4 regions of the Isoptericola aurantiacus genome follow, and region 2 is predicted to be linked to each of the others. Evidence: riboswitches for the same ligand, from Rfam matches in the RefSeq annotation. Region 2 holds a riboswitch; each other region holds the start of a gene.
What was found. A riboswitch is a leader RNA that binds a small molecule or an ion and turns the genes downstream of it on or off. The one in region 2 is predicted to bind thiamine pyrophosphate.

Region 1 (6,927 bases), on a different contig from region 2:
GCGGGTTCGAGCCCCGCCCTCGCTACCGAACACAGCACCACACGGTTCGACGGCCGGCGTCGGACCACCCAGATCCTTGACGCACGTTGCGCCTTCCGGGGGCGCGAGAGGTGACACACCATGGCTTCCAAGAGCGCGGACGTCCGCCCGAAGATCACGCTCGCCTGCGTGGACTGCAAGGAGCGGAACTACATCACGAAGAAGAACCGGCGCAACAACCCGGACCGTCTGGAGATGGCGAAGTTCTGCCCGCGTTGCGGCAAGCACACCGCGCACCGCGAGACCCGCTGATCTCTCGGCAGGACCACACCGACGTGGCGAGCACCGTTCCCGACCCGGCCTACGCCGGGCGCGAGTACCCCGCGACCGAGGCCTACGCCGTCGGGCGGGAAAAGCTCCGCGAGTTCTCGACCGCCGTCGGAGCCGACCACCCCGCGCACCACGACATCGTGGCGGCGCGGGGTCTCGGCTATCCGGACCTGGTCGCTCCGCCCACGTTCGCCGTCGTGATCGCCCAGCGCGCCGAGTCCCAGTACGTCGCGGACCCGGCGGCCGGGATCGACTTCTCCCGCGTGGTGCACGCCGACGAGGGCTTCACGCACCACCGCCCGATCGTGGCCGGGGACGAGCTGCGCACGGTCCTGCACGTCGACTCGATCACCCAGCGGGCCGGCATCTCCATGATCAGCACCCGGTGCGAGATCTACGCCGCGGGGGGCGAGGGCGCCGAGCTGGGCGAGCACGTCGCCTCGGTGACGTCCAGCCTCGTGGTCCGTCCGGAGGAGTCCGCATGAGCCGCCCCGTCCTCGCCGACCTCACCGTGGGCGACGTCGTCGCCACCCGCGCGGTCGAGCTCGACCGCTCCACCCTGGTCCGCTACGCGGGCGCCAGCGGCGACTTCAACCCGATCCACTGGGACGAGGGTTTCGCCACCGACGTCGGGCTGCCCGGCGTCATCGCGCACGGGATGTGCACGATGGGCACCGTGATCGGCGTGGTCGAGGACTGGGCCGGCGACCCGGCGGCGATCGTGCGTTACGGCACCCGGTTCACCAAGCCGGTGCCCGTGCCGGCCCGCGGCACCGCCGTCGTCGAGGTGGCCGCCACCGTGGGTGCCCTCGACGCCGAGGCGGGCACCGCCCGGATCGATCTGGCCGTGACCCACGACGGAGCCAAGGTCCTGGGCCGCGCCCAGGCTCTCGTCCGTCTGTCCTGAGCCCTCCGCCCGGGTCGGCCGGGCACTTCCCCCCGTCTGGTGACACGAGTATCCTGACGATGCTGGTAGCGCTCCCACGCGGAGCGTCGACATCAAAGGAGATGCTCATGACCCAGACCCCTCGGCCGGGCCCCGTCGCCGACCCGCCCTCCGCACCACCGCCGTCGCTCCCCGCCCTCGGGCGGCGCACCGTTCTCGTCGCCGGAGCCGCCGGCGCGCTGACCGTGGCCACCGGCGGAGGGGCCTGGGCAGGCCCCGCGACGTCCGCCCGTCCGCTCGGGCGGCGCCCCGGACACCACGCCGGCGGCTCGCCGGACCACGTCGGATCGGTGCGGCGCGCCCAGGACTTCCTCGACGCCATGACCGACGCCTACCCGGACGTCAACCCCGGTCCTCGTATGGCCCAGTCCTACGCCGACCAGCTCGGCCTCTTCTCCACGGCGTTCGTCTACGACGTCGCCCTGACGATCTGCGCGTCGCTGACCGGCGGTCGCACCGAGCGTGCACGGGTGCTGGCCGACGGGCTGGTCTTCGCCCAGGAGCACGACCCCGTCTACGACGACGGCCGGCTGCGGCAGGGCTACAACACGGGTCCGTACACGTTCTACGACGGCAACCCGCAGCCGTACGGGCTCGAGCTGCCCGACGGCACGGCCAACATCGGCTGGCAGTTCGGGTTCCTGGGTACCGCCGTCGGCGACATGGCCTGGCCTGGCATCGCCCTGGCGCACACCTACGCCGCGACCGGCGAGCGCCGCTACCTGGACGCGGCGGTGCGCATCGGGGACTGGATCCTGGCCAACACCTGGTCCGAGCGCACCCTGGGCGGCTTCTCGTTCGGCGTCGACGGCGCGAACACCCCGGTCCCCAACGGGTCCACCGAGCACAACATCGACTGCGTCGCGTTCTTCCGCCTGTTGCGCGCCCTCGAGGGTGGACGGCGGTGGGCGCGGGCTGCCGACCATGCCCGGCGGTTCGTCGACAGGATGTGGGAGCCGCGCGGCGGGTACTTCTACACCGGCACGAACGACGGCGAGGCGATCAACCCCGAACCCCTGCCGCTGGACCCCCAGACCTGGGGCTGGCTGGCCCTGCGGGAGAACCGCTACGGCCGGGCGCTGGACTGGGCCGCGTCCGACCTGGCCGCGACGGACCGCGCGGGGTCGGCCGGCTCGCAGCTGCCCGACGGCGTGACCATCTCGGGTGTGACGTTCTCCAGCGCGAGCCTGGACTCGACGGCGTCGTACAACGGGATCCCGGTGCACCCCGAGGGGGTATGGCTGGAGGGCACCGCCCAGCTCGCCTGCGCGTTCGCGGACCGCGACCGCGGACGGCGCGACGCCGGCCGCGTCGAGGCTCTCCTGGCCCAGGTCCGCCGGGCCCAGGCCGAGGTCGGCGCCGGGCAGACCGTCGGCGGCCGGGCGTTGCCGGCGCGGGCAGGGGTGGTCGCGGCATCGAGCCTGCTCGACTCGGGGTTCGGGTTCGGCTACTTCCAGGTGCAGCACACCGGTGCGACGTCGTGGTACCTCATGGCCGCGGCGGGGGTGAACCCGATGCAGGTCAACGGGCTGCGCCGGGCCCGCCACCACTGACCCCTCACGCTGTGGGTATGAAATCTGCGGGTCGATATCGCTGTCATCCTGCAGATTTCATACCCACAGCGCGGGGTGGGCCGTGCGTGCTACGTTGTCGTGCGATCCCCACGGGAGCCCTGGCAAGGGCTGAGATCGAGCTGAGGCCGCTCGGACCGTCGAACCTGACCGGGTCATGCCGGCGTAGGAAGCAGGAGTCCACATGTCGCACGATGACGTCCCCGCCCGCGCGCTCGCGTACGAGCGCGACGACACCTCCGGGATCACGGTCCCGGTCACCGAGATCACCCTGGCCGACTCGCCCGACGGCCTTCCGAACGCGCCCGTGCGCGTCTACCGCACCGACGGACCGGGGGGCGACCTCACCCGCGGCATCCCCGGGCTGCGGGAGTCGTGGGTCGCCGAGCGCGGCGACACCGAGGTCTACGTCGGACGCGAGCGCGACCTCGGCGACGACGGTCGTGGCGCCCGGCGTCGTGGTGCCTCGTCGGCCGAGTGGCAGGGCGTGGCACGCCCGCCGCGTCGCGCCCGCGCCGGCCGCACCGTCACCCAGCGGTACTACGCCCGCCGGGGCGAGATCACCCCGGAGATGCGGTTCGTGGCCGTGCGCGAGGGGATCGACGTCGAGCTGGTGCGTGCGGAGGTCGCCGCGGGACGGGCGATCATCCCGAACAACGTCAACCACCCGGAGTCCGAGCCGATGATCATCGGCCGGGCGTTCACGGTGAAGGTCAACGCCAACATCGGCAACTCGGCCGTGCACTCCTCGATCGCGGAGGAGGTCGAGAAGCTGCAGTGGGCCACCCGCTGGGGCGCCGACACGGTGATGGACCTCTCCACCGGCGACGACATCCACACCACCCGCGAGTGGCTGCTGCGCAACGCCCCGGTGCCCATCGGCACGGTGCCGATCTACCAGGCCCTGGAGAAGGTCGACGGCGACGCGTCGCGCATGACGTGGGAGATCTACCGGGACACCGTCATCGAGCAGTGCGAGCAGGGTGTGGACTACATGACCGTGCACGCCGGCGTCCTGCTGCGGTACGTGCCGCTGACGGCGAACCGGGTGACCGGCATCGTGAGCCGGGGTGGGTCGATCATGGCCGGCTGGTGCCTGGCGCACCACCAGGAGAACTTCCTGTACACCCACTTCGACGAGCTGTGCGAGATCTTTGCCGCGTACGACGTCGCGTTCTCCCTCGGGGACGGCCTGCGTCCCGGGTCGATCGCCGACGCCAACGACGCCGCCCAGTTCGCCGAGCTCGACACCCTGGCCGAGCTGACCCGGCGCGCCGGGGAGCACGACGTCCAGGTGATGGTGGAAGGCCCCGGTCACGTGCCGCTGCACCTGGTGCGCGAGAACGTGGAGCGTCAGCAGGAGCTGTGCGACGGCGCGCCGTTCTACACGCTCGGGCCGCTGGTCACCGACATCGCGCCGGGCTACGACCACATCACCTCGGCGATCGGCGCGACGGAGATCGCCCGGTACGGCACAGCGATGCTCTGCTACGTCACGCCCAAGGAGCACCTGGGCCTGCCGAACCGCGACGACGTGCGCACCGGCGTGGTCACCTACAAGATCGCCGCGCACGCGGCCGACGTCGCCAAGGGGCACCCGGGCGCGACGGCGCGGGACGACGCGTTGAGCAAGGCGCGGTTCGAGTTCCGCTGGCGCGACCAGTTCAACCTGTCGCTGGACCCCGAGCTGGCGGAGTCCTACCACGACGAGACGTTGCCGGCCGAGGCGGCCAAGACGGCGCACTTCTGCTCGATGTGCGGGCCCAAGTTCTGCTCGATGCGGATCTCGCAGGACATCCGTGACGAGTTCGGCGACGCCGCCGCCCAGGGGGAGCGGGTCGCCGCCGCCGAGGCCGCGGCGGGCATGGCGGAGAAGTCCGCCGAGTTCCGTGCCGCCGGGGGAGAGGTCTACCTGCCCACCCCCACGGTCCCCGCGAGGTAGGCGACCCGTCCGCGAGGTAGGCCATCCGGAATTCCGGACGGCCCACCTCGCGGTCGGGTCGCTTACCTCGCGGACGGGCCGCCTATCTCGCCGGGAGGTCGCCTACCTCGCGAGGGTGGTGGTGGCCCGGGGTCTCGGATGGTGGCCGCCGTCTGGACCCAGCGGTTAGGCGAGGCTAAGTTAGGCGAGCCTGACTTAACCATCCCCTCTGCGAGGAGCCCACGGACGTGCCCACCACTCCGCCCGACGCGACGCTGACCAGCACCGACGCACTGCTGACCAGCGGTACGGCCGATGCCTACGCCCGCACGGTCCGTCACGTCGTCGACGACGTCGCCACCCGCCTCGCCGCGGTGTCCCAGCCGTGGAGCGGCGCGAGCCGGTCCGAGCTGACCGCGCTGGTGGACGCCGTCGACCTCGACACCCCGGGTGTCGGCGCCCGCGAGGCCCTCCGCGAGGCGGGCGAGCTGTACGCCACCCACGCCGTGTGGTTCCACGACCCGGCCTACGCGGCGCACCTCAACTGCCCCGTGGCGATCCCCGCCGTCGGCGCCGAGGCGATGCTGGCGGCGATCAACACCTCGGTCGACACCTACGATCAGTCCACCGTGGCCACCCTCATGGAGCGGAGACTGATCGCCTGGACCACGGAGCGGATCGGCTTCGCCGCCGGTGACGGCGTCTTCACCTCCGGCGGGACGCAGTCCAACCTGCACGCCCTGCTCGCGGCCCGGGAGCGGTCGCTCACCGGGCCGGACGGCCGGCGTCTGACGGGTGTCGCGCGGCACGGGCTCCAGGACCGGCTCCGGATCCTGACCGGGTCGGGCAGCCACTTCTCCGTGGCCAAGTCCGCGATGATCCTCGGCCTGTCCGACGACGCGGTGGTCACGGTCGGCACCGACGAGGACGGCCGCCTCGACCCGGCGGCGCTGGACGACGCGGTGGCCGCGACCGAGCGGGACGGCGGCGTCGTCATGGCGGTCGTCGCCACGGCCGGCACCACCGACCGCGGGTGCGTCGACCCGCTGGAGGCGATCGCCGCACGGTGCGACGCGGCGGACCTCTGGCTCCACGTCGACGCCGCCTACGGCGGTGGCCTGCTCGTCTCCGCCACGCGGCGCCACCTGCTGGACGGGATCGAGCGAGCCCGCTCCGTCACGGTCGACTTCCACAAGACGTTCTTCCAGCCGGTGTCGGCCAGCGCGGTGCTGGTGCGCGACCCCGCGGACCTGGCCCGCACGGCGTGGCACGCCGACTACCTCAACCCGGCGGAGGACACCGCCGAGGTCAACCAGGTGGACCGGTCGCTGCAGACGACCCGCCGGTTCGACGCCCTCAAGCTGTGGACGACGCTGCGCGCGATCGGGCCGGACGGCATCGGTGCGATGCTCGACGCCGTGTGCGACCTGGCCGCCGCGGTGCACGCCGACCTGGCCGCCGACCCGGAGCTGCACCTGGTGGCCCGTACCGACCTGTCCACCGTCCTGTTCCGCTACCAGCCCGAGGGCGTCACCGACTCCGAGGCGGACGCCCTCGTGCCGGCGGTGCGTCGTGTCCTGTTCGACTCCGGGCGCGCGAGCGTCGCCAAGACGGTGGTCGGCGGGCGGCCCTGTCTCAAGCTCACCCTCCTGAACCCCGACGTCACCGTCGTGGACGTGCGCCGGGTCCTGACCCTGGTGCGCGACGCCGCGCACGGGATCCTTGCCGGCCGCGAGCTGGCGGACCTGACGGCACCGCCCTGCCGGGACGTCCACCCGCACCTGGCCCGGACGGCGACGGGAGACGTGCGATGACCACCTACGACGTCGTCGGCATCGGCATCGGCCCGTTCAACCTGGGGCTGGCCGCGCTCGCGGACCCGCTGGAGGACGTGCACGCCGTCTTCCTCGACCAGGCCGAGGGGTTCTGCTGGCACCCCGGCATGATGATCGAGGGCGCCACGATCCAGGTGCCGTTCCTGGCGGACCTGGTCACGATGGCCGACCCCACCTCGCCGTACTCGTTCCTGGCCTTCCTCAAGGACGTCGGGCGGCTGTACCCGTTCTACGTGCGCGAGTCGTTCTACCCGCTGCGCGCCGAGTACGACGAGTACTGCCGCTGGGTGGCCGCACGCCTCGACTCGCTGCGCTGGGGGCGCCGCGTCGTCGCCGTCGAGCACG
Region 2 (6,927 bases):
CTCGCCGCAGCACCCGATGCGAGCCCGGTGCCGGCGGAGGTGCTGGCCCAGGCGCAGGACATCCCGCACCGGTTCCTCGAGGCCATCCTGCGGGACCTGCGTCGCGAGGGCGTGGTCGCGAGCCGGCGGGGCGCGTCGGGCGGGTACGTCCTCGCGCGCCCCGCCGAGCAGGTCACGGTGGCCGACGTCGTCCGTGCCGTCGACGGCCCGCTCGTCTTCGTCCGCGACCACCGGCCCTCCGACCTCGACTACACGGGGGCCGCCTCGACCCTGCTCGACGTCTGGGTGGCCCTGCGGGTCAACGTCCGTGCCGTCCTGGAGCAGGTGACGATGGCCGACCTCGCCGCCGGGACGGTGCCCGACGGCGTCCGGCACCTCACGCGTACGGACGGAGCCTGGGAGAACAACTGACCGCGCCCCCTGCGGTTCGGGCCCCACCACCTCTCGAATACCATTGAATCCGACCAGACTGATCGGGTATGTTCAGATCCACCGCGGCGCTCCGCCGCGACCGGACGGAAGGAACTCCCGTGCAGACACTCGTTCTCCTGGCTCTCGTCGGGCTCGGCGCGCAGCTCGTCGACGGCAGCCTGGGCATGGCCTACGGCGTCACCTCGACCACGCTGCTGCTGGCGATCGGCACCAACCCCGCGGCGGCGTCGGCCACCGTCCACCTGGCCGAGATCGGCACGACGCTCGCCTCGGGGGCGTCGCACTGGCGATTCGGCAACGTCGACTGGAAGGTCGTCGCCCGGATCGGCATCCCGGGCGCCGTGGGCGCGTTCCTCGGCGCGACCTTCCTGTCGTGGCTGGCCACCGATCTCGCCAAGCCGCTGATGTCCGTGCTGCTGCTGGGGCTCGGCCTGTACGTGCTGCTGCGCTTCACGTTCCGCGGTCTGCGGACCGACCGGCTCGGCCAGCCGCTGCGTCGCCGGTTCCTGACGCCGCTCGGGCTCGTCGCCGGGTTCATGGACGCCACGGGCGGTGGCGGCTGGGGTCCGGTCGGGACGCCGGCGATCCTGGCGAGCGGACGCCTCGAGCCGCGCAAGGTCATCGGGTCGATCGACACCAGCGAGTTCTTCGTCGCCGTCGCCGCCAGCCTCGGGTTCTTCGTCGGTCTCGGGACGGCCGGGATCGACCCGGCGTGGGCTCTCGCGCTGCTCGCCGGCGGACTCGTCGCCGCACCGATCGCGGCCTGGCTGGTGCGTCTCGTGCCGCCACGCGTCCTCGGTTCGGCCGTGGGCGGCATCATCGTCCTGACCAACACACGCACGCTGCTCCAGGCGTTCGAGGCCCCGAGCGGCTGGACGACGGCGGCGCTGGCGTTCGTCGCCGTCGTCTGGGCCGCGGCCGTCACCTGGTCGGTGCGGGCCCACCTCGCCGCGCAGCGGGCCGAGGCGTCGGCCGGGACGGACACGGGGGTGGGGGCGGTCGAACCCGCCCGGGGGTGAAGCTCGCCGCTCCGGTGGCGGTTCCCGTGCGCGACGGTACGGTGGGCCCATCCGACCCGACCGGCGGCCGAGCCGGTCGGCAGGGGGTGGAGATGAGCGCGCCGACGTCGTCGCACCGGACCGTCCGGGGCGGCACCGGGCTGTCCGGGATCGCGGAGTCCCTGGCGGTCGGTGCGCAGCTCGTCGTGGGGCGCTACCGGGTCGATGTCGCCTCGGGGCGGACCTGGTGGTCCGACGAGGTCTACCGGATGCACGGCCGCGAACCCGGTGACGTCGAGCCGAGCCTCGACGTCCTGCGGTCCCGCATCCACCCGGACGACCGCGCCCGGCTGTCACGGACCGCGGGTGTGGCACTGCGCACCGGGCGGCCGTTCGGCAGCGGCTTCCGGATCGTCGACTCGCACGGCAAGTCGCGCACCGTGGTGGTCACGGGGGAGGGGCGCCACGAACCGGACGGCGAGATCACCCAGGTCGGCGGCTACGTCCTGGACGCCAGCCCGCTCACCCGGGAGGCGCTCGAGCGGGAGTCCCACCGGGCGGTCGGCCGCGCGATGGCGGCCACGGCGGCCGTCGAGCAGGTCAAGGGCGCGATCATGGTGGTCCGTGGGATCTCGGAACCCGCGGCCGCCGACGTGCTCAGCCAGGTCGCCGCGCGCAAGGGGGTGGCCGTGCACTCGGCGGCGGCCCAGGTGATGGAAGCCCTGGGCTGCGGCGAGGGGCCGTCGGCCGAGCGCCTCGAGAACGCGCTCGCCGCCGTCCACGTCGTCGACCGCCCCCGCGGGCACGAGGCGCAGCTCGCCCGACGCCGTCAGGGCGACCGCGACTGAGGCGTCCGGGCGTCCCGACGGCTTCTCGGCCGACGCGGTGGCGCCGCCCTCGGGACGAGGGCGTTGCCGGTCAGACGACGGAGACGTCGCGCGCCCGGCGGTCGACGGCCTTGACGACGCCCTGGCGGGCCAGGCGCCGCGCGAACACGGCGACGCCACCGGTCACCGCGGCGAAGGTGATCGCCTGGACGATCGGGATGTCGTCGGCGTCCAGGTCGATCGGGGCGTCGTTGCCGGTCGCCTTCTCCCAGATCACCTTGATGAGCTTCTGCGCCACCCAGCCGGCGACGAGCGTCGCGGCCATGGTGCCGACCTTGACGGCCAGCGTCGGCTCGGACTGCTCTGACTTCTCCACGGATCCTCCTGTTGCTCGGTGCGCAGCACGTCCGCCGGGCGGACGCCACCACCGTAGCGTGCGGCGGGTGTGTAGGCTCGGGGGGAACGACAGGGGAGCGCCCACGGCGCTGAGAGTGCGGACCACCGCAGACCCTCGAACCTGATCCGGCTCGCACCGGTGGAGGAAGTCGGGCTTCTCGACCCGTCGACCCGTGGCACGGGCCGGCGGACCCCCTTCTCGCACGTCTGAGGAGGACGCATGACCATCCGTACCCGCCGCACCCTCGCGGCACTCGCCGTCGTGGGCCTGGTGCCCGCGCTCGCCGCCTGCACGGGGGAGGACGCCCCGGGCGAGTCCGGGAGCACGCCGGTGCCCGCCGACAGCGCCGCGAGCGCCGGCCCCGCCGAGCTGTCCGGCACCGTCACGCTCGTCACGCACGACTCCTTCGCGCTCGGCGACGGGCTGCTGGAGTCGTTCGAGTCCGAGACCGGGCTGACGGTCGAGCAGGTCGCGGTCGGGGACGCCGGCACGCTGGTCAACCAGCTCGTGCTCACCGCGGACTCACCCCTGGGGGACGTCGTCTACGGCGTCGACAACACGTTCGCCTCACGGGCGGTCGACGCGGGCGTGTTCGAGCCGTACCAGCCGGCCGGTCTCGACGACTCGGCGGCGAGCCTGGTCGGGGACGGGCTGGACGGTCTCACCCCGATCGACAAGGGCGACGTCTGCCTGAACGTCGACACGGCCTGGTTCGACGACGTGGACGTCGAGCCGCCCGCCACGTTCACCGACCTCCTCGACCCGGAGTACGCGGACCTGACGGTCGTGACCAACCCGGCCACGTCGTCGCCGGGCTTCGCGTTCCTGCTGGCCACGGTCGAGGAGTTCGGCGAGGACGGCTGGCAGGACTACTGGTCGCAGCTCGCCGACAACGGCCTCAAGGTGGCCGACGGCTGGAACGACGCCTACTACGTCGACTTCTCCGGTGCCGGCGAGGGCGGCGAACGTCCGATCGTGCTGTCCTACGCCACGTCGCCGGCGTTCACGGTGACGCAGGACGGCGACGCGACGACGACGGCGGCGCTGCTGGACACGTGCTTCCGGCAGGTCGAGTACGCGGGGGTGCTCAGCGGTACGGACAACCCGGACGGTGCGCGGGCCCTGGTGGACTTCCTGGCCTCGGACGAGGTGCAGGCGGACGTCCCGGGAAGCATGTACATGTACCCGGCGGACGCCTCGGTGGAGCTGCCGGCCGAGTGGGAGCAGTTCGCGCCGCTCGCCGAGGAGCCGCACGACGTGGCGCCGGCGGAGATCGACGCGCACCGTGACGAGTGGATCGAGCAGTGGACGGCGACGGTCATCGGTTGAGCGCCGGGAGCGACCCGGGGGCCCCGGCCGCGAGCCGGACGCGCGGCGCGGAGGTCCGGTCGCGCCGCCGCGTCCGTCCGGGAGCATGGCTGGGCTGGGGACTCGCGGCCGGCCTGCCGCTGCTGTTCCTCGGCGTGTTCTTCGCGTGGCCGGTGGTCGCGCTGGTCGTGCAGGGCTTCTTCGCCGACGACGGCGTGGGCGGGCGGGTGCTGGACCTCTCGGGGTTCGCGGAGGTCCTGAGCCGCCCGCGGACCTGGCGTGTGGTCGGCCAGACGCTCGCCCAGGCCTCCGTCGGGACGGTCGTCAGCGTCCTGCTCGGGCTGCCCGCGGCGTATGTCCTGTACAGATGTCGGTTCCCCGGACGTACGCTCGCCCGCGCTCTGGTGACCGTCCCGTTCGTGCTGCCCACCGTCGTCGTCGGCGTCGCCTTCCGCGCGCTCTTCGCGCCGTCCGGGGCGCTCGGCGGGCTCGGGTTCGAGGCGTCGTTCGCCGGGATCGTCGTCGCGCTGGTGTTCTTCAACTACGCGGTGGTGGTCCGCACGGTCGGCGGGCTCTGGGAGCGCCTCGACCCGCGGGCCGAGCAGGCGGCCCGCTCGCTCGGCGCGACCCCGTGGCGCGCGTTCCGCACCGTGACGCTCCCTGCGCTCGGCCCGGCGATCGCCTCGGCCGCGTCCGTCGTGTTCCTGTTCTGCTCGACGGCGTTCGGCGTCGTGCTCGTCCTCGGCGGCACCCGCTACGGCACGATCGAGACCGAGATCTGGATCCGCACCACCCAGTTCCTCGACCTGCGCTCGGCGGCGGTCCTCAGCGTGCTGCAGCTCGTCGTCGTCGCCACCGCGCTGGTCGTCAGCTCCCGGCTGCGCACCGGGCGGGAACGCGCGCTGGCCCTGAACAGCGACCGTTCCGCCGCGCACCGCCTCGACCTGCGCCGGGCGGCGGACGCCCTGCCCGCCGCGGCCACCGCCGTCGTCGTCGCCGTCCTGCTCGTCCTGCCGCTGGCGGGTCTGGTGGCCCGTTCGTTCCAGGGCCCCGACGGCACCTGGGGGCTGGACAACTACGTGGCCCTGGGGACCACCGGCGGCCGCAACGCGCTGACCGTCACCGTCTGGGAGGCCACGGCCACCTCGTTGCGCACCGCGACGCTCGCCGCGCTCCTCGCCGTCGTGATCGGCGGGCTCGTCGCGCTGGTGGTGTCCCGGCGCCCCCGGTCCGCCGGCCTGCGCCGCACCGTCGGCGTGCTGGACGGCGTGTTCATGCTCCCGCTCGGTGTGTCCGCCGTGACCGTCGGCTTCGGCTTCCTCATCACGCTCGACCGGCCGCTCGGGTTCGACGTCGACCTGCGCACCTCGGGACTGCTGGTGCCGATCGCGCAGGCGGTCGTCGCGATCCCGCTCGTCGTGCGCACCGTCCTGCCCGTCCTGCGCGCCGTCGACCCGCGGCTGCGCGAGGTCGCCGCCACCCTCGGTGCCGCACCCGGACGCGTGCTGCGCACCGTGGACGGCCCGCTGGCGGCCCGGTCGCTCGGGCTGGCGATCGGGTTCGCGTTCGCCGTCTCGCTCGGCGAGTTCGGCGCGACCTCGTTCCTCGCCCGCCCCGACGCCGCGACGCTGCCGGTGGTGATCTTCCGCCTCATCGGGCAGCCCGGCGCGCAGAACTACGGGATGGCGCTCGCGGCGTCGGTGGTGCTGGCGGCGCTCACGGCGGGCGTCATGATGGTGGCCGAGCGGCTGCGCGGCGACGCGGCCGGAGGGGAGTTCTGATGGCGGTGCCCACCGGACGGAGCGCGGGCCTGAGCGTGCGCGACGTCGTCGTGCGCTACGGCGTCGAGGGCTCGCGCCGCCGCCGTGCGGGCATCGGCACGACGGCGGTGGCCGGTGTGTCGCTGGACGTCGCGGCCGGCGAGATCGTCGCCCTGCTCGGCCCGAGCGGGTGCGGCAAGTCGTCCCTGCTGCGGGCCGTGGCGGGCCTGGAACCCCTCGCCCACGGGTCCGTCGCGTTCGACGGGGCGAACCTGGCGGGCGTCCCGGTGCACCGGCGCGGCTTCGGGCTGCTCTTCCAGGACGGTCAGCTCTTCCCGCACCGCGACGTCGGACGGAACGTGGCCTACGGTCTCGAGGTGCAGGGGATGCCGCGCCCCGACCGCGAGGAGCGGGTGGCGGAGCTGCTCGACGACGTCGGGCTGGCCGGGTACGCGCGGCGGGCCGTGGTGACGCTGTCCGGAGGGGAGCGGCAGCGGGTCGCGCTGGCCCGGGCGCTGGCCCCGCGGCCGCGGCTGCTGCTGCTGGACGAGCCCCTCTCGGCGCTCGACCGGCAGCTGCGCGAACGCCTCGCCGTCGACGTGCGCGACGCCCTGCGCTCCACGGGGACCACGGCGGTGTTCGTCACGCACGACCACACCGAGGCGTTCACCGTCGCCGACCGCGTCGCCGTCATGGACGCCGGCCGCGTGCTGCAGGTGGACACCCCGGACCTGCTGCGGGCCGAGCCGGCGTCCGTGCGGGTCGCGGAGTTCCTGGGGCTCTGAGCGCTAGAGACTGCCGCTGGTCCCGACGCTGGTCCCGGCGTCGGGACCGGCGTCGGGACCGGCGTCGTGCACGAGCAGCGCCACCTGCGTCCGGTTCTCCAGGCCGAGCTTGTCCAGGAGCTGGGAGACGTGCGCCTTGACCGTGGGAACGCTGAGGTAGAGGCGCGTGGCGATCTCGGCGTTCGACGCTCCCCGCCCGATCTCGCGGGCGACGTCGCGCTCCCGCGGCGTGAGGATCCCCAGGGCGGCGCGGGCACGCCGTCGGGTGCCGCCCGCACCCGCCACCGTGTCCATGAGGCGACGGGCGACGTCGGGTGCGAGCACGGGCTCACCCCAGGCGGCTGCTCGTACCGCGGCGGCGATGCGGGCCGGCGGCATGTCCTTGAGCAGGTAGCCCGCGGCTCCCGCCTGCAGGGCACC
Region 3 (6,927 bases), on a different contig from region 2:
GCCGTCGCCGGCCGGTGCGACGGCCCCCCTGCCGTCCGCCACGTCGCCGGCAGCGCCGACCGCGCCGTCGGGGCACGGCGCACCCTCGGCGCCTGCCGGTCCCCCGGTCCCCCCTCCGCCGCCGCCACCCCGGCGCACCGCAGGCGGCGGGACGGTCGGCGCCGTGCTCGGCCTGACGCTCCTGATCGGCGCGGGCCTGCTGGCCGCCGACGTCGCGCTCGGCATCACCTGGCCGCTGTGGCCGCTCTGGCTGGGCCTCACCGTCGCCGTGCTCGGCGCCGCGATCATCGTCACCGGCCTGCGAGGGCTGCGCGGGGGATGGCTCACGGCGCTGGCCGTCCTGGCCCTCGTCGGCACGGCCATCACCTGGCCGTTCGCCGACCGGCAGAGCGACTGGCCGTTCGACGACTGGGCCTGGGACGACGGCGCCCAGGTCACCACGATGTCCGGCACCGTCCTGAGCTCGGGGCAGGTGACCCCGCGGTCCACCGCCTCCGCCGAGGCCGGTGTCCGGGTCCAGTTCGGCGAGGCCCGGGTGGACCTCACCGAGCTCGACCTGACCGACGTCAGCCCGGGTGACCCCGTGGTCGTCCCGATCGACATGACGGCGGGGAGCACCGTCGTCACCGTCCCGGCGGACACGGCCGTGCAGGCCGACGTCGACGTCAGCGCCGGGACCTTCACCTGGGACGTCGGCGGCGAGTACCGCCGCGTGGACGGCTTCAGCGGGGGCCCCGCCACCTACCGCACCGACGAGGTCGACGAGGACGGCGGCGCCGTCCTGCTGCTCGACGTCGACACCCGCGCCGGACAGTTCGTGATCGAGGAGGACCGATGAGCACCGATCAGCACCGCCCCTGGGACGAGCCGGAGGCCGGAGGGTCACCGACCACCGCGTCGGCCGGGACCCCTGGTGAGACCGACACCGACGCCGTGCCGCCGACGCAGCCGCTGGTCGGCGCCTCCTCGGCCGCCACGCCCGCGTCGGCGACGGCGTCGACACCCGGGCCGGGCCCCGGCCCCGAGATCCCCGGCGCGGCCCCCGAGGGTGCGGCCCCCGAGGGTGCGCCGGTCCGGTCCGCGCCCCTGGTACGCACGGGGCCCCGCACCAGCACGATCGTGTGGGGGCTGATCGTCCTGGTCGTGGGTTCCGGGCTGCTGGCCCGCACCGCGGGGGCCACCATCGACACCGAGCTGGCGGCCATCCTGCTGCTCACGGTGGCCGGTGCCCTGCTCCTGGTGGGCTCCCTGGTCGGGGCCGCGCGCCGCCGGCGCTCCTGACCGCACCGAGAACCGGCACCGCCCGGCAGCCACCCCTCAGGGGTCGCTGCCGGGCGGTGCCGGTCCCGTCCGCGCAGGCGGGGACGTCAGGCGCGCGTCGTGCCGCCCGGCTCGTCGGTGTGGCGGGGCTCCGGGCCGGGGTTGGTGTCGTCGACAGGTCGCGTCGGCGTCGTCGGGCCGGCGGCCGGCCCGGGGTTCGTGTCCTCGTCCAGGCGGGTCGACGGCGTCGGGTCGACGGCGGTCCCCGAGCCGGTCCCGGCGGCCGGGGTCGCGTGGGGTTCGGCCGCGTGGGCCCCGGTCACCGGACGTCGCTCGGGCCCCGGGTTGGTCGTCGGGGCGGGCTCGCCCGGGGTGCGGGACAGGTCCCCGCCCGAGGAGTAGGCCGGGGTGTCGACCGCGACCGAAGGGCCTCCTGCCAGCCGTCTCAGGGCGGCGCCGATGAGGATGAACATCAGCCCGAGCCCGATCACCAGGGCGCACACCCCGAAGGCGACCACCGAGGTGAACAGCGACGCCCGCAGGAACGAGGCGTCCATGACGGTCTCGCGGGTCGGGTCCTCCTGGTCGAGCTCGGCGTAGGTCATGCCGTCGGCCATCTCGAGCGCGTGCTTGTCGATGACCTCGGCCTGGGCGTACGCCGTGAACGGCCCGGCGACCTCCTGGCCGGCGAACATGTTCGCGTCGTCCGAGACGACGATCTTCTCGTCCGCGAGCGTCTGGGACACCACGACCCAGACGACGATGCCGGCCACCACGAGGACGATGCCGGCGATGATGGAAAACATCCCGATCCCGCGAACTCCCTTGGCGGGTCGGACGGTGACTGTGCTCGACATGGCTGCGCCTCTCCTCGGTCACGCTGTCGGTGTGACGGTCCTCACGCTCAACGTAGCCGAATCCGGAAGAGTCGTCGCGGCGAAACCGCAGGTGGCGCCCGCACTTCGCCCCTCAGGGCGTGGGCGTCACTCCCACTCGATGGTCCCCGGGGGCTTGCTCGTCACGTCGAGCACCACCCGGTTGACCTCGCTCACCTCGTTCGTGATGCGGGTGGAGATCACCGACAGGACGTCGTAGGGCATGCGGGTCCAGTCCGCCGTCATGGCGTCCTCGCTGGAGACGGGGCGCAGCACGATCGGGTGGCCGTAGGTGCGGCCGTCACCCTGGACCCCCACCGAGCGCACGTCCGCCAGGAGCACGACCGGGCACTGCCAGATCTCGCCGTCCAGGCCGGCCCTGGTCAGCTCCGCACGAGCGATGGCGTCGGCGCGGCGCAGGATCTCCAGCCGCTCGCCCGTGACCTCGCCGATGATGCGGATGCCCAGACCCGGGCCCGGGAACGGCTGCCGGGCCACGATCGGCTCGGGCACCCCCAGCTCGCGGCCCACGGCCCGCACCTCGTCCTTGAACAGGGTGCGCAGCGGCTCGACGAGCTCGAACTGCAGGTCGTCGGGCAGCCCGCCGACGTTGTGGTGGGACTTGATGTTGGCCGCGCCCTCGCCGCCGCCGGACTCCACGACGTCGGGGTACAAGGTGCCCTGGACGAGGAACTTCACCTGCTCGCCGTGCTCGCCCGCGTCCGCGACGACGTCGCGCGCGGCGTCCTCGAACACCCGGATGAACTCACGGCCGATGATCTTGCGCTTGGTCTCGGGGTCGCTGTGCCCCTCGAGCGCGTCGAGGAACCGCTGACGCTCGTCCCGCACCACGAGGTGGACGCCGGTGGCGGCGACGAAGTCGCGCTCGACCTGCTCCACCTCGCCCTCGCGGAGCAGCCCGTGGTCCACGAACACGCACGTGAGCTGGTCCCCGACGGCCTGCTGCACCAGCGCGGCCGCCACCGAGGAGTCGACGCCGCCGGACAGCCCGCAGATCACCCGGGCGTCGCCCACCTGGGCGCGGATGGCGGCGACCTGGTCGGCGATGACGTTGCCCGGCGTCCAGTCGGGCGCCAGCCCGGCGCCCTCGTAGAGGAAGTGCTCGAGGATCGTCTGGCCGTGCGCCGAGTGCTTGACCTCGGGGTGCCACTGCACCCCGTACAGCCGGCGCCCCGTGTCCTCGAACGCCGCGACCGGGGACCCGGACGACGTCGCCAGCACCTCGAAGCCCTCGGGCGCGGCGTGCACGGAGTCGCCGTGGCTCATCCACGTGGTCTGGGTGACGGGCGTGTCGGCGAGCAGCACGCCGGCGGAGCAGACCTCGACCTCGGTACCGCCGTACTCGCGCGCACCGGTCTGGGCGACCGTGCCGCCCAGCGCCTGCGCCATCGCCTGGAACCCGTAGCAGATGCCCAGCACCGGGACACCGGCGTCGAACAGGGCCGGGTCCACGAAGGGCGCGCCGGTCGCGTACACCGACGACGGCCCCCCGGACAGGATGATGGCGGCCGGGTCGCGGGCGAGCATCTGCTCCGGCGTCCACGTGTGCGGGACGATCTCGGAGTAGACGTTGGCCTCGCGCACACGACGCGCGATGAGCTGGGCGTACTGGGCGCCGAAGTCCACGACGAGCACAGGGCGCGGGGTCGCGGCGGCTTCGGAGGTCTCGGGGGCGGTGGCGGGGGTCGTCACCGCACCAGGATAGAGGCCTGCCGGCGCGGTCCGGGCGCACGTCCGGCGCTCAGGACGTCGGCTCGGTCACCCTCGGTCCCTCGGCGCCCGCCGCTCGTGCGGTCAGCCGTCGAGCCGCTCGCGCAGCTCCCGCGCCGCGCGCTGCGGATCAGCGGCCTCCGTGATCGCGCGCACGACGACGACGCGCCGCGCACCCGCCGCCAGCACCGCGTCGAGCCGCTCGGCGTCGATCCCCCCGATCGCGAACCACGGGGTGGTCGGTGCGGTCCCCGCGACCTCGCGCAGCAGGTCGAGCCCGACGGCGGCGCGGCCCGGCTTGGTGGGCGTCGCCCACAGCGGTCCGACGCAGAAGTAGTCGACGTCGTCGTCCGCCTCCGCGGCGGCCGCCTGCGCCGCCGTGTGCGTGGACCGGCCGAGCGCAGGACCAGGTCCGAGCAGCGACCGGACGGCGGGCACCGGGAGGTCGCCCTGGCCCATGTGGACCGCGGGGGCGCCGGTCAGGGAGGCGACGTCCGCGCGGTCGTTGACCGCCCACAGCGCCCCGTGCTCGGCGGCGACCCGCGCCACGAGCCGCTGCAGCTCCAGCTCGCGGGCCACGTCGAGGGTCTTGTCGCGGAGCTGGACCACGTCGACGCCACCCGCCAGCGCTGCGTGCAGGAAGGACTCGAGGTCACCGCGGTCCTGCCGGGCGTCGGTGCACAGGTAGAGACGGGCGTCGGCCAGACGGGCACGTGCTGCGGCGGGGTTCATCACGGGAGAGTCTAGGGACGGCCACGATCCGAGTAGGCTGTCCGGAGCACGGGAGCCTCGCAGGGGGGCTGAGAGGGCGCCGCGCGCCGACCGTCCCACCTGATCTGGATCATGCCAGCGAAGGGAGCACCGGTGGACAGTGCCACCACCCCGCCCGAGGGCGTCCGCGACCTCGTCGTCGTGGGCGCCGGCATCATCGGCCTCGCGGTGGCCTGGCGCGCCCTCGAGGCCGGCCTGACCGTGACCGTGCTCGACCCCGACCCGGGGGACGGCTCCACGCACGCCGCCGCCGGGATGCTCGCGCCCGCCACCGAGGCGGAGTTCACCGAGCACGCCGCGCTGCGCCTGCACCTCGCCGGCGCCGAGCGCTGGCTCACCTTCGCCGCCGACCTCGAGGCGGCCACCGGCACCGGCGTCGGCCTGCGCGAGTCCGGGACGCTGACCCTCGCCTACGACGAGACCGACGCCGCGCTGCTGCGGCGCGTGCTCGCGCTGCACGTCACCCACCAGGTGGACTCCACGGAGGTGGCCGTCGCCGACGCGCGACGGCGTGAACCGTTGCTCGGCCCCCGGCTGGCCGCGGCCGCCTGGGTCGCCGGCGACCACGCCGTCGACCCGCGTGCCGCGCACGGCGCCCTGCTGCGCGCCGTCGCGGGTCACCCCGACGGCGTCGTCGTGCCCCGCACGGCCGTGCACCTCGAGCAGCGCGACGGTCGGGTCGTCGGCGCCGTGGACGACGCCGAGCACCGGCACCGGGCGGGCGCCACCGTCGTCGCGGCCGGCTGGGCCTCGGCCCCGCTGCTCGCCGGGGTGCCCGGCGTCACGGTCCCCGTCCGGCCGGTCAAGGGTCAGACCCTGCGGCTGCAGGCCGACCCGTCGCTCACCCCCGGGTACGTCCTGCGGGGCCTGGTGCAGGGGCGCCCGGTGTACGTCGTGCCCCGCGCCCCCGCGACCGACGGACCGTGGGCCGGGCACTGCGAGCTCGTGATCGGGGCGACGACCGAGGAGAACCCGGACGACCGCCGCGCCAGCGCGGGCGGGGTGTACGCCCTGCTGCGCGACGCCCGGGTGCTGATCCCCGCCGTCGACGAGGCCGCGCTCGTCGAGGTGACTCCCCGGGCACGCCCCGCCACGCCCGACAACCTGCCGCTGCTGGGCCCGACGCACGTCCCGGGCCTCCACCTGGCCACCGGCCACCACCGCAACGGCATCCTCCTGGCGCCGCTGACCGCCGACGTCGTCGTCGCCGGCGTGACGGGCTCGTGGTTCGGCGTCGACGACGCCGGGACCGACCCGGGCGCCACCCTCGCCGCCCTGCGAGCCACCGACCCGCGACGGTTCAGCCCGTCCGCCCACGACCCGCGCACCCCGGACGGAGCACCCGGATGACCACCACCGACCTGCCCGCCCCGCCGCCGACCACCGCACACGTCAACGGCGAGCCGTACGACCTGGGGGCCACGGGCGCCGTGGCGCTGACCGAACTCGTCGTGGCGCTCCTGCCCGGCCACGTGGCCGACGGCGTCCCGCGCGGCGTGGCCGCCGCCGTCGACGACGCCGTGGTCCCCCGTGGCGCGTGGGACGCCACCGTGGTCCGCGCCGGGGACCGCGTCGAGATCGTCACGGCCGTCCAGGGCGGCTGAGGAGGACCATGCCCACCGCGACCACCCCCGAGGCCCGCACCGCAGGGGCCGCCGACCCGCTCGTCGTGGCCGGGACCGAGATCGGCTCCCGGCTGGTCATGGGCACCGGCGGCGCCCACCACCTGCTCACGCTGTCCGACGCGCTCGTCGCCTCCGGCACCGCCCTGACGACCGTCGCGATGCGTCGCGTCGCACCGCGGGCCGGCGGGGAGGCCGCCCACGACGCCGGGATCTGGGGCCTGCTGGAACGGCTCGGCATCCGTGCCCTGCCCAACACCGCGGGCTGCTTCTCGGTGCGCGAGGCGGTGCTGACCGCGCAGCTCGCCCGCGAGGCGTGCGGCACGCACTGGGTCAAGCTCGAGGTGATCGCCGACGACGTCACGCTGCTGCCGGACCCGGTCGGACTCGTCGAGGCCGCCGACGAGCTCGTGCGCGACGGGTTCGTGGTGCTGCCCTACACCAACGACGACCCGATCCTGGCGCGCCGGCTCCAGGACGTCGGCTGCGCCGCGGTCATGCCCCTCGGCGCCCCCATCGGCTCCGGGCTGGGCATCCTCAACCCGCGCAACATCGCGGCCATCAGCGCCGAGGCCCGCGTGCCCGTGATCCTCGACGCCGGGATCGGCACCGCCTCCGACGCCGCGGAGGCGATGGAGCTCGGGTGCGACGGCGTCCTGCTGGCCACG
Region 4 (6,927 bases), on a different contig from region 2:
AAGGCCGCGAGCGCCCCGACGGTGATCTGCCCCTCGGCGGCGAGCCAGACGCCCAGGACGAGGCACACCGCCAGGGTGAGCTCGGGGATGAGCTGCAGGGACGTGGTGACGGTGGCCTGGTTGCCCGCCTTGCGGATCTCGGTGCGGCGCAGCTCCTCGGCCTGCCCGGAGAAGGAGTCGAGGGCGTCCTCGCCGCGCCCGAAGGCCTTGAGCACCCGGATGCCGTGCACCGACTCCTCGACGGTGTTGGCCAGGTCGCCGTTCTGGTCCTGGGAGAGGCGTGCGATGACCCGGTACCGGCGGGAGAAGCGGAAGGCGATGATCGTCACGGGGATCGCACCGGCGAGGTAGACCAGACCGAGCCAGCCGGCCGTGGCCAGCAGGATGCCGACGCCGACGACGATGGTGATGCTGGACACGACCAGCTGGAGGAGACCGAAGACGAGCCAGCGGCGCAGGAGGCCGAGGTCGCTCATCGAGCGGCTGAGCAGCTGTCCGCCGGGCCAGCGGTCGTGGAAGGCGGCGGGCAGCTGGAGCAGGTGCCGGAACAGGACCATGCGCAGCTCGGCCTCGACCCGGGTGCCGGGGTACATCACGAGGTTGCGACGCAGCAGGATGAGGCCGGCCTCGGCGAGCCCGAGGCCGAGCACCGCCAGGGTGGGCCACACGAGCGAGGTCAGGTCGTGCGCGGCCACCCCGGCGGCGAGCGGGCCCTCCACCAGCACCTGCAGCACGCGCGGGATGGCCAGTGCGGCGAGGCTGGCCCCGAGGGCGGCGACGAGGCCACCGACGAGGCGTGGCAGCACGGGACGGACGTAGGGCAGCAGGCGCAGGACGGACGAGATCGTGCCGAGGTGCGATCCCGCGGGGGCGCGGCGGTCTTCGGTCGGGCTGGTGGGCATCGCCGTCCATTGTCGCACCGGGCACCGACATGTTTGCTCCGGGCACGCTCCGGCACGTCAGGGCCGCAGCCTCACGAAGTGGTCCACCGGACCGTGCCCGCGCCCGACCTCCAGCTCCTCCCCGGCGGCGATCGCGGCCGTCAGCCACTCCTTGGTCTCGCGCAGCGCACGGCACCAGTCCCCGCCGGCCGCGTAGCGGGTCGCCAGCCCGCTGGACAGCGAGCACCCGGTGCCGTGCGTGCTGGACGTGCGCACGCGAGGCGCCGCGAGCTCGGCGACCGACCCGGTCGGCCCCACGAGCGCGTCGAGCACCGTGCTGCCGTCCAGGTGACCGCCCTTGGCGACCACCAGGACGCCGTGCCGCGCGGCGAGACGGGTCGCCTGCTCCAGCACGCCCTCCCAGTCGACGGCCTGCGGCTCGGCCAGCAGCACGGCGAGCTCGGGCACGTTGGGGGTGACGACGTCGGCGTGGTCGAGCAGGTCACGCACGGCGTCCTGGGCGGCGGCGTCGAGCAGGCGGTCCCCGGAGGTGGCGACCATGACCGGGTCGAGCACGACGGGTGGCCGCCCCGCCCCGGGCTCGACGCCGGGACCGGAGGCCAGCCAGTCCGCCACCACCGCCGCCACCTCCGCGGAGGCCAGCATCCCGATCTTCACCGCGTCGATCGCCACGTCGGCGCTGAGCGTGGCGAGCTGCTGGGCGAGGAAGGCGGGCGGCGGCACGTGCACCCCGGTCACCCCCCGGGTGCTCTGAGCGGTCAGTGCCGTCACCGCGGCCATCCCGTAGCCGCCGGCCGCGGCGACGGACTTCAGGTCGGCCTGGATCCCGGCGCCCCCGCTGGGGTCGGAACCCGCGACCGCCAGCACCCGGGGCACGGGGCGACGGCCCGGTACGGGCACCCGTCGGGCGGCAACTCCCGGTGCGGCGGGCCGGAGGTCGGTGGGCACGGCGTCGGACACCGGCGACATCCCTTCGTCAGTACGGACTGCATCAGGTTCGACGGGTGTGATCTCAGCTCCCTGGCGGGCGCACCCCGTGTCGTGCGGCCACCGTAGCGCGACCCACGCCGCGCGAGATGCCGTCTCACCGCCGCTGCGGAAGCCGCGCACCGGTGATCCTGCCGATGCCGTGGCCGCCGACCGCGTCCGATGGTGATCGAGCAGCAACGGCGCCCGTCGAGCGCCCGGTCGTCGCCGACGACGGCCGGGTGGCGGACGCCCCGTCAGAGAGGACGAGCCATGCAGCACACCCTGAGCAGGTCCCGGACGCGTCAGCGCCTCACCGGCGTCCTGGCCTCCCTCGCCGTCGCCGTGGGCGTCGGCGTCGCGGCCGGCCCGGTGGCCAGCGCCGCGGACAACCCCTACGAGCGGGGACCGAACCCCTCCGAGTCGAGCATCGAGGCCACGCGCGGTTCCTACTCCGTGTCCCAGCGCAGCGTCTCGAGCTGGGTCCGCGGGTTCGGCGGCGGCACCATCTACTACCCGTCGACGACGTCCGACGGCGACTTCGGCGCCGTCGTCATCTCCCCCGGGTACACCGGCACGGAGAGCTCGATCGCCTGGCTCGGCCCGCGCCTGGCCTCCCAGGGCTTCGTCGTCATGACGATCGACACCAACACGATCTACGACCAGCCCGACTCCCGGGCCGACCAGCTCCAGGCGGCGCTGGACTACCTGACGGACTCCAGCGACGTCGCCGACCGGATCGACCCCGACCGCCTCGCCCTGATGGGTCACTCGATGGGCGGCGGCGGCACCCTGCGCGCCGTCGACGACAACCCGGCGATCAAGGCGGCCATCCCGATGACCCCCTGGCACCTGAAGAAGAACTGGTCCTCGATCACCACCCCGACGCTGATCTTCGGCGCGGAGAACGACACGATCGCCCCGCACCAGTCCCACGCGGAGCCGTTCTACGACTCGCTGTCCGGTTCGCTCCCCAAGGCCTACCTCGAGCTGGACGGCGCCAGCCACTTCGCGCCGAACCTGTCCAACACCACGATCGCGAAGTACTCGATCTCCTGGCTGAAGCGTTACGTGGACGACGACACCCGCTACACGCAGTTCCTCTGCCCGGGGCCGTCGACGGGACTGTTCTCCGACGTGCAGGCGTACGAGAGCTCCTGCCCGCTCTGAGCCACGACGCACGACGCCGCGGGCGGTCGCACCAGGTGCGGCCGCCCGCGGCTGTGCGTCGGCACACCGCCCCGGACGGGCTCAGGTGCCGGCACACAAGGACGGGTGGCGGCCGGCACCCGGGGACCTAGTCTCGCGGGATGAGGACGACGGCGGCACAACGAGGACGCACGGAGCTGGTGCGCGGGCTGCGGCTCCAGGCGGACGGTCCCGCACCCGACGCCTACGCCAGCCTCTGCCTCGCGCGCGCGTCCCTGGCCGCCGATCCCGTCCCGGCGCTGGCCGCCACGGTCGCCGCCGTCGGGGCCGCCTGGACGGCGGGCGACCACCCCGCCTGCGTCGAGGCACTGACCGCGGCGCTGTCCCGTCCCGGAGCGCCCGACGGGCCGCGCGAGGAGTACCTCGCGGGGATGCTCGCGCTGCTCGTCGAACGCCCCGGCGACGCGGCCCCGCTCCTGGCCGGCGTGGTCGAGCAGGTCCGTGCGACCTCGGACGGCGAGTCGCTGCTGATCGGCGTCGCGGCGGCGCTGCTGGCCGGGGACGTGGGCAGCGCCTGCCACACCGGCGCCCGGGCTCTCGCGGCAGCCCGCGCGGACGGTGACGAGGCCATGGTCGCGCGGGCCACCGAGTACGTCGCCTACGCCGAGCTCCGCGCCGGACGGCACGCCCTGGCCCGTGAGCACGCGTCACGAGGCCTGCGGGCGGCCCTGCGCACGGGCCGGGCCAACACCGCCGCGCACCACCACGCGGTCCTGGCGCTGACGGCGTCGGTGCAGGGAACCTCCGCCGAGGTCCGCGAGCACGCGCACGCGGCACTGGCCACGGCACGGCGGCACGGACTGGCCCAGCCCGTGACGCTCGCCGAGTGGGCGCTCGGCCGTGCCGAGCTCGCGCAGGGCCGGGCGGCCGAGGCCGCGGCCCGGATCGGCTCGCTGCTTGCGGACCCCGACGGCGGGGCGCACTTCGCCCTGCGGGGGCTGGTGCTGCCGTTGCTCGTCGAGGCAGCGATGCTCGCCGGCGACGACGCGACGGCCCGCGCGGCGATCCCGGAGCTGACCCGATGGAGCCGTTCGGCCGCCGATCCCCACGGCCCGGCGCTCGAGCTGCGGTGCCGCGCCCTGGTGGCGTCGGCGGACGCCGAGGCCGACGACCTCTACCGCCGGGCGCACGCGGCGCACCAGCAGGTCGGTGGCGGCTTCGAGACGGCTCGCACCCTGCTGCTGCACGGCATGTGGTTGCGCCGGCACCGCCGCCCGGGTGACGCGCGCGATCGCCTGCGCGACGCCCTGCGCCTGCTGGAACGGTGCGGCGCCGAGCCGTGGGCGCGGGGCGCCCGCACCGAGCTGCGCGCCGCCGGCGCGGTCCAGGACGCCCCCGCACCGGACGCCGTCGGGTCCCTGACACCCCACCAGCTGCGCGTCGCGCGCTGCGTGGCGGCCGGGGACACGAACCGCGAGATCGCCGAGCGCCTCGCGGTCTCCGTACGGACCGTCGACTGCCACCTGCGCAACATCTTCGTCGCGCTCCAGGTGCGTTCCCGGGTCGAGCTGACCCGGCTCCTGCCTCCGGAGCACGACCCGCCGTCGACCTAGAGACCGACCGGGCGGTATGCCATGCTGTGCCCTGGTGGACGACACCGGCGTCGTCCGCGAGGAGGAGTCATGCCCGACGTCACCGCCCAGCTCACCGCCGTGCGTGCGCCCGCCCTCGCCGCGCGGCCCGGGGCCTCCCGCTCCCCCGCGCGCCCGGCACCGCGCCGCGACGCCGACCGGTCGCGCCACCGGCTCGTCGCCTCGCTCCTGGACGGTTCCTGCCTCGTGGCCGACCTGCGTGCGGCGTCCGCCCTGCTGGGGCTTCCCGTCGACGGTCTCTACCAGGTCGTGGCGCTCGACGGCGGCGGTCCGGCGGCGCGCGCCGCCGGACGGGCCACGGTCGGCGGGTCCGGCCTGCGCGTGCACTGGCACAGCTCGCGACCGGTCGAGCACGCCCTGGTCCTGCTCGCCGAGGGCGGCAGCTCGTCGACGCCGCCCGCCCGGTCGGCGACGGATCGGGTCCCGCACCTTCCCCCCGGCGTGCGACTCGGGGCCGGGTTGCCCGTGCAGGGCCTGGCCGGCCTGGCCGACGGCCGCCGTCAGGCGCACACCGCCCTCGCGCTGTGCGCCGCCGACGGTGGCCGCACCGACCTCGCGGACCATCTGCCCACCGCCCTGCTCACGGCGGACCCGGAGCTCGCCCTCCAGCTCGGCACGCAGGTCCTCGGACCGCTCGCGACCACCGACCCGGCCGAGCGCGAGGTGCTGCTGGACACCTTCACCGCCTGGCTGGCCGCCGACGGGTCGACGCGCACCGCAGCGGCGGACCTCGGCTGCCACCGCAACACCGTGACGAACCGGCTGCGGCGCCTCGAACGCCTCACGGGCCGTCGGGTCGACAGCCCGCGGGACCTCGTCGACCTCACCCTCGCCGTCCGTGCGCACCGTCTGCCGGGGACGTCCTGAGACGACGCCCGCCGGCCGCGGGCCCCGCGCCGTCAGCCGTCGGCGCGCACCGGGTGCGACTGCACCAGGCGCAGCACGTTGCGCGCCGTGCGCTGGAGCTCGCCGAGCGTGATGCCGTCCGGTCGTGCGAGCGAGGCGAGCAGCGAGCCGTCCCCGTGGTCGTCCTCGCGGCTCCAGGCACCCGGCATGTTGACGTCCACCTGGGCGCGCACGCGATAGGCGTCGTTGCTCAGGGCCGGGAAGTCCGGGTCGACGCTCTCGCGCAGCCACCAGTCGGTCATCACCGCGCCCGTGAACCCCCACTCGCCGCGCAGCACCGTGGTCACCAGGTCGTGGTGGTAGTGCCCCCACGTGCCGTTGATCTTGTTGTAGGAGGTCATCAGGGTGCGGGGCGCGGCCTGCGTCACGCAGATCTCGAACCCGCGCAGGTAGATCTCGCGCAGGGCGCGTTCGGACACCCGGGAGTCGTTGTACTCGCGGTTGGCCTCCTGGTTGTTGGCCGCGAAGTGCTTCGGGCAGGCCGCCAGCCCGTCGTGCTGGATGCCGCGCACGGTGGCGGCCGCCATGGTGCCGGTGACCAGGGGGTCCTCGGAGAAGTACTCGAAGTTGCGTCCGCACAACGGGTCGCGCTGGATGTTCATGCCCGGTGCGAGCAGGATGTCGGAGCCCTTCGCGGCCATCTCGGCGGCCAGCAGCTCGTTGAGGCGTTCCACGAGCCCGGGGTTCCACGTCGAGGCGAGCGCCGTGCCGCAGGGCAGCAGGGCCGTGTGCGTGGCCAGGCGGATGCCGGCCGGCCCGTCGGTCGTGGTCAGGGCGCGCACCCCCTTGTCCCGCAGAGCGGCGACCGTCCCACCCAGGGCACCCGCGTTCCCGGCCGCTCCGAGCGGCGAGTCCATGACGAAGTCGCCCCGGCTCAGGGCCTCGAGCTCGTCGTCGTCGAGCTGGGCCACGAACGCGTCGAGGTCGGCCCGGCCCGCCGTGACGTCGTCGAGCGTGATGCCGAGGTCGCCGGTGCGCTCCAGAGCGGGCGGCAGGCCGTCCAGGACGCGCTCGCGACGCGAGACGGTGGCGGTGGGGGTCTTCTCGTGGCCCGCGGTCGCCCGGCCGTCCTCGCCGGGTCGCGCCACCAGCCGCTCGAAGGCGTGCTCGGGGCGCACGGCGGCGACCTCGGTCAGCTCGCGCACCACGCGCAACGCGTCCAGGTCGACGGCGCCGACGGCCCGGGCGGCACGGACGTCGGTGCCCAGCAGGATCTCGTAGCGGCCCGCCTCCAGGACGTGGGCGGACCGGTGGCCGGTGACGCCGGCGTCGTCGTAGGCGGCGACGTCGTCCAGGTCGAACCGCAGCTCCAGCTCCTGGGACGCGCCCGGCGCCAGCTCACGGGTCTTGGC

Region 1: another riboswitch for thiamine pyrophosphate. It lies ahead of thiC (phosphomethylpyrimidine synthase ThiC); the one in region 2 lies ahead of ACIQLL_RS15080 (thiamine ABC transporter substrate-binding protein).
Region 3: another riboswitch for thiamine pyrophosphate. It lies ahead of thiO (glycine oxidase ThiO); the one in region 2 lies ahead of ACIQLL_RS15080 (thiamine ABC transporter substrate-binding protein).
Region 4: another riboswitch for thiamine pyrophosphate. It lies ahead of thiD (bifunctional hydroxymethylpyrimidine kinase/phosphomethylpyrimidine kinase); the one in region 2 lies ahead of ACIQLL_RS15080 (thiamine ABC transporter substrate-binding protein).

Annotation. Positions count from the first base shown of each region.
Region 1 is NZ_JBJBAE010000001.1:203,976-210,902, reverse strand. Features, by position in the region: tRNA gene ACIQLL_RS00965 (tRNA-Met) at 1-25, shown strand, start outside; gene rpmG (50S ribosomal protein L33) at 121-291, shown strand; gene ACIQLL_RS00955 (FAS1-like dehydratase domain-containing protein) at 315-794, shown strand; gene ACIQLL_RS00950 (MaoC family dehydratase) at 791-1,216, shown strand; gene ACIQLL_RS00945 (Tat pathway signal sequence domain protein) at 1,324-2,808, shown strand; TPP riboswitch at 2,909-3,015, shown strand; gene thiC (phosphomethylpyrimidine synthase ThiC) at 3,011-4,768, shown strand; gene ACIQLL_RS00935 (pyridoxal phosphate-dependent decarboxylase family protein) at 4,996-6,561, shown strand; gene ACIQLL_RS00930 (lysine N(6)-hydroxylase/L-ornithine N(5)-oxygenase family protein) at 6,558-6,927, shown strand, end outside.
Region 2 is NZ_JBJBAE010000005.1:287,342-294,268, reverse strand. Features, by position in the region: gene ACIQLL_RS15100 (RrF2 family transcriptional regulator) at 1-411, shown strand, start outside; gene ACIQLL_RS15095 (sulfite exporter TauE/SafE family protein) at 531-1,451, shown strand; gene ACIQLL_RS15090 (PAS and ANTAR domain-containing protein) at 1,544-2,278, shown strand; gene ACIQLL_RS15085 (DUF4235 domain-containing protein) at 2,349-2,633, opposite strand; TPP riboswitch at 2,715-2,818, shown strand; gene ACIQLL_RS15080 (thiamine ABC transporter substrate-binding protein) at 2,874-3,983, shown strand; gene ACIQLL_RS15075 (ABC transporter permease) at 3,980-5,743, shown strand; gene ACIQLL_RS15070 (ABC transporter ATP-binding protein) at 5,743-6,507, shown strand; gene ACIQLL_RS15065 (response regulator transcription factor) at 6,511-6,927, opposite strand, start outside.
Region 3 is NZ_JBJBAE010000001.1:76,700-83,626, forward strand. Features, by position in the region: gene ACIQLL_RS00275 (PspC domain-containing protein) at 1-838, shown strand, start outside; gene ACIQLL_RS00280 (hypothetical protein) at 835-1,281, shown strand; gene ACIQLL_RS00285 (hypothetical protein) at 1,368-2,066, opposite strand; gene guaA (glutamine-hydrolyzing GMP synthase) at 2,244-3,848, opposite strand; gene thiE (thiamine phosphate synthase) at 3,951-4,598, opposite strand; TPP riboswitch at 4,637-4,741, shown strand; gene thiO (glycine oxidase ThiO) at 4,731-5,987, shown strand; gene thiS (sulfur carrier protein ThiS) at 5,984-6,241, shown strand; gene ACIQLL_RS00310 (thiazole synthase) at 6,250-6,927, shown strand, end outside.
Region 4 is NZ_JBJBAE010000002.1:370,516-377,442, forward strand. Features, by position in the region: gene ACIQLL_RS08550 (ABC transporter ATP-binding protein) at 1-902, opposite strand, end outside; gene thiD (bifunctional hydroxymethylpyrimidine kinase/phosphomethylpyrimidine kinase) at 960-1,862, opposite strand; TPP riboswitch at 1,854-1,949, opposite strand; gene ACIQLL_RS08560 (alpha/beta hydrolase family protein) at 2,142-3,038, shown strand; gene ACIQLL_RS08565 (LuxR C-terminal-related transcriptional regulator) at 3,179-4,630, shown strand; gene ACIQLL_RS08570 (PucR family transcriptional regulator) at 4,700-5,536, shown strand; gene ACIQLL_RS08575 (beta-glucosidase) at 5,569-6,927, opposite strand, start outside.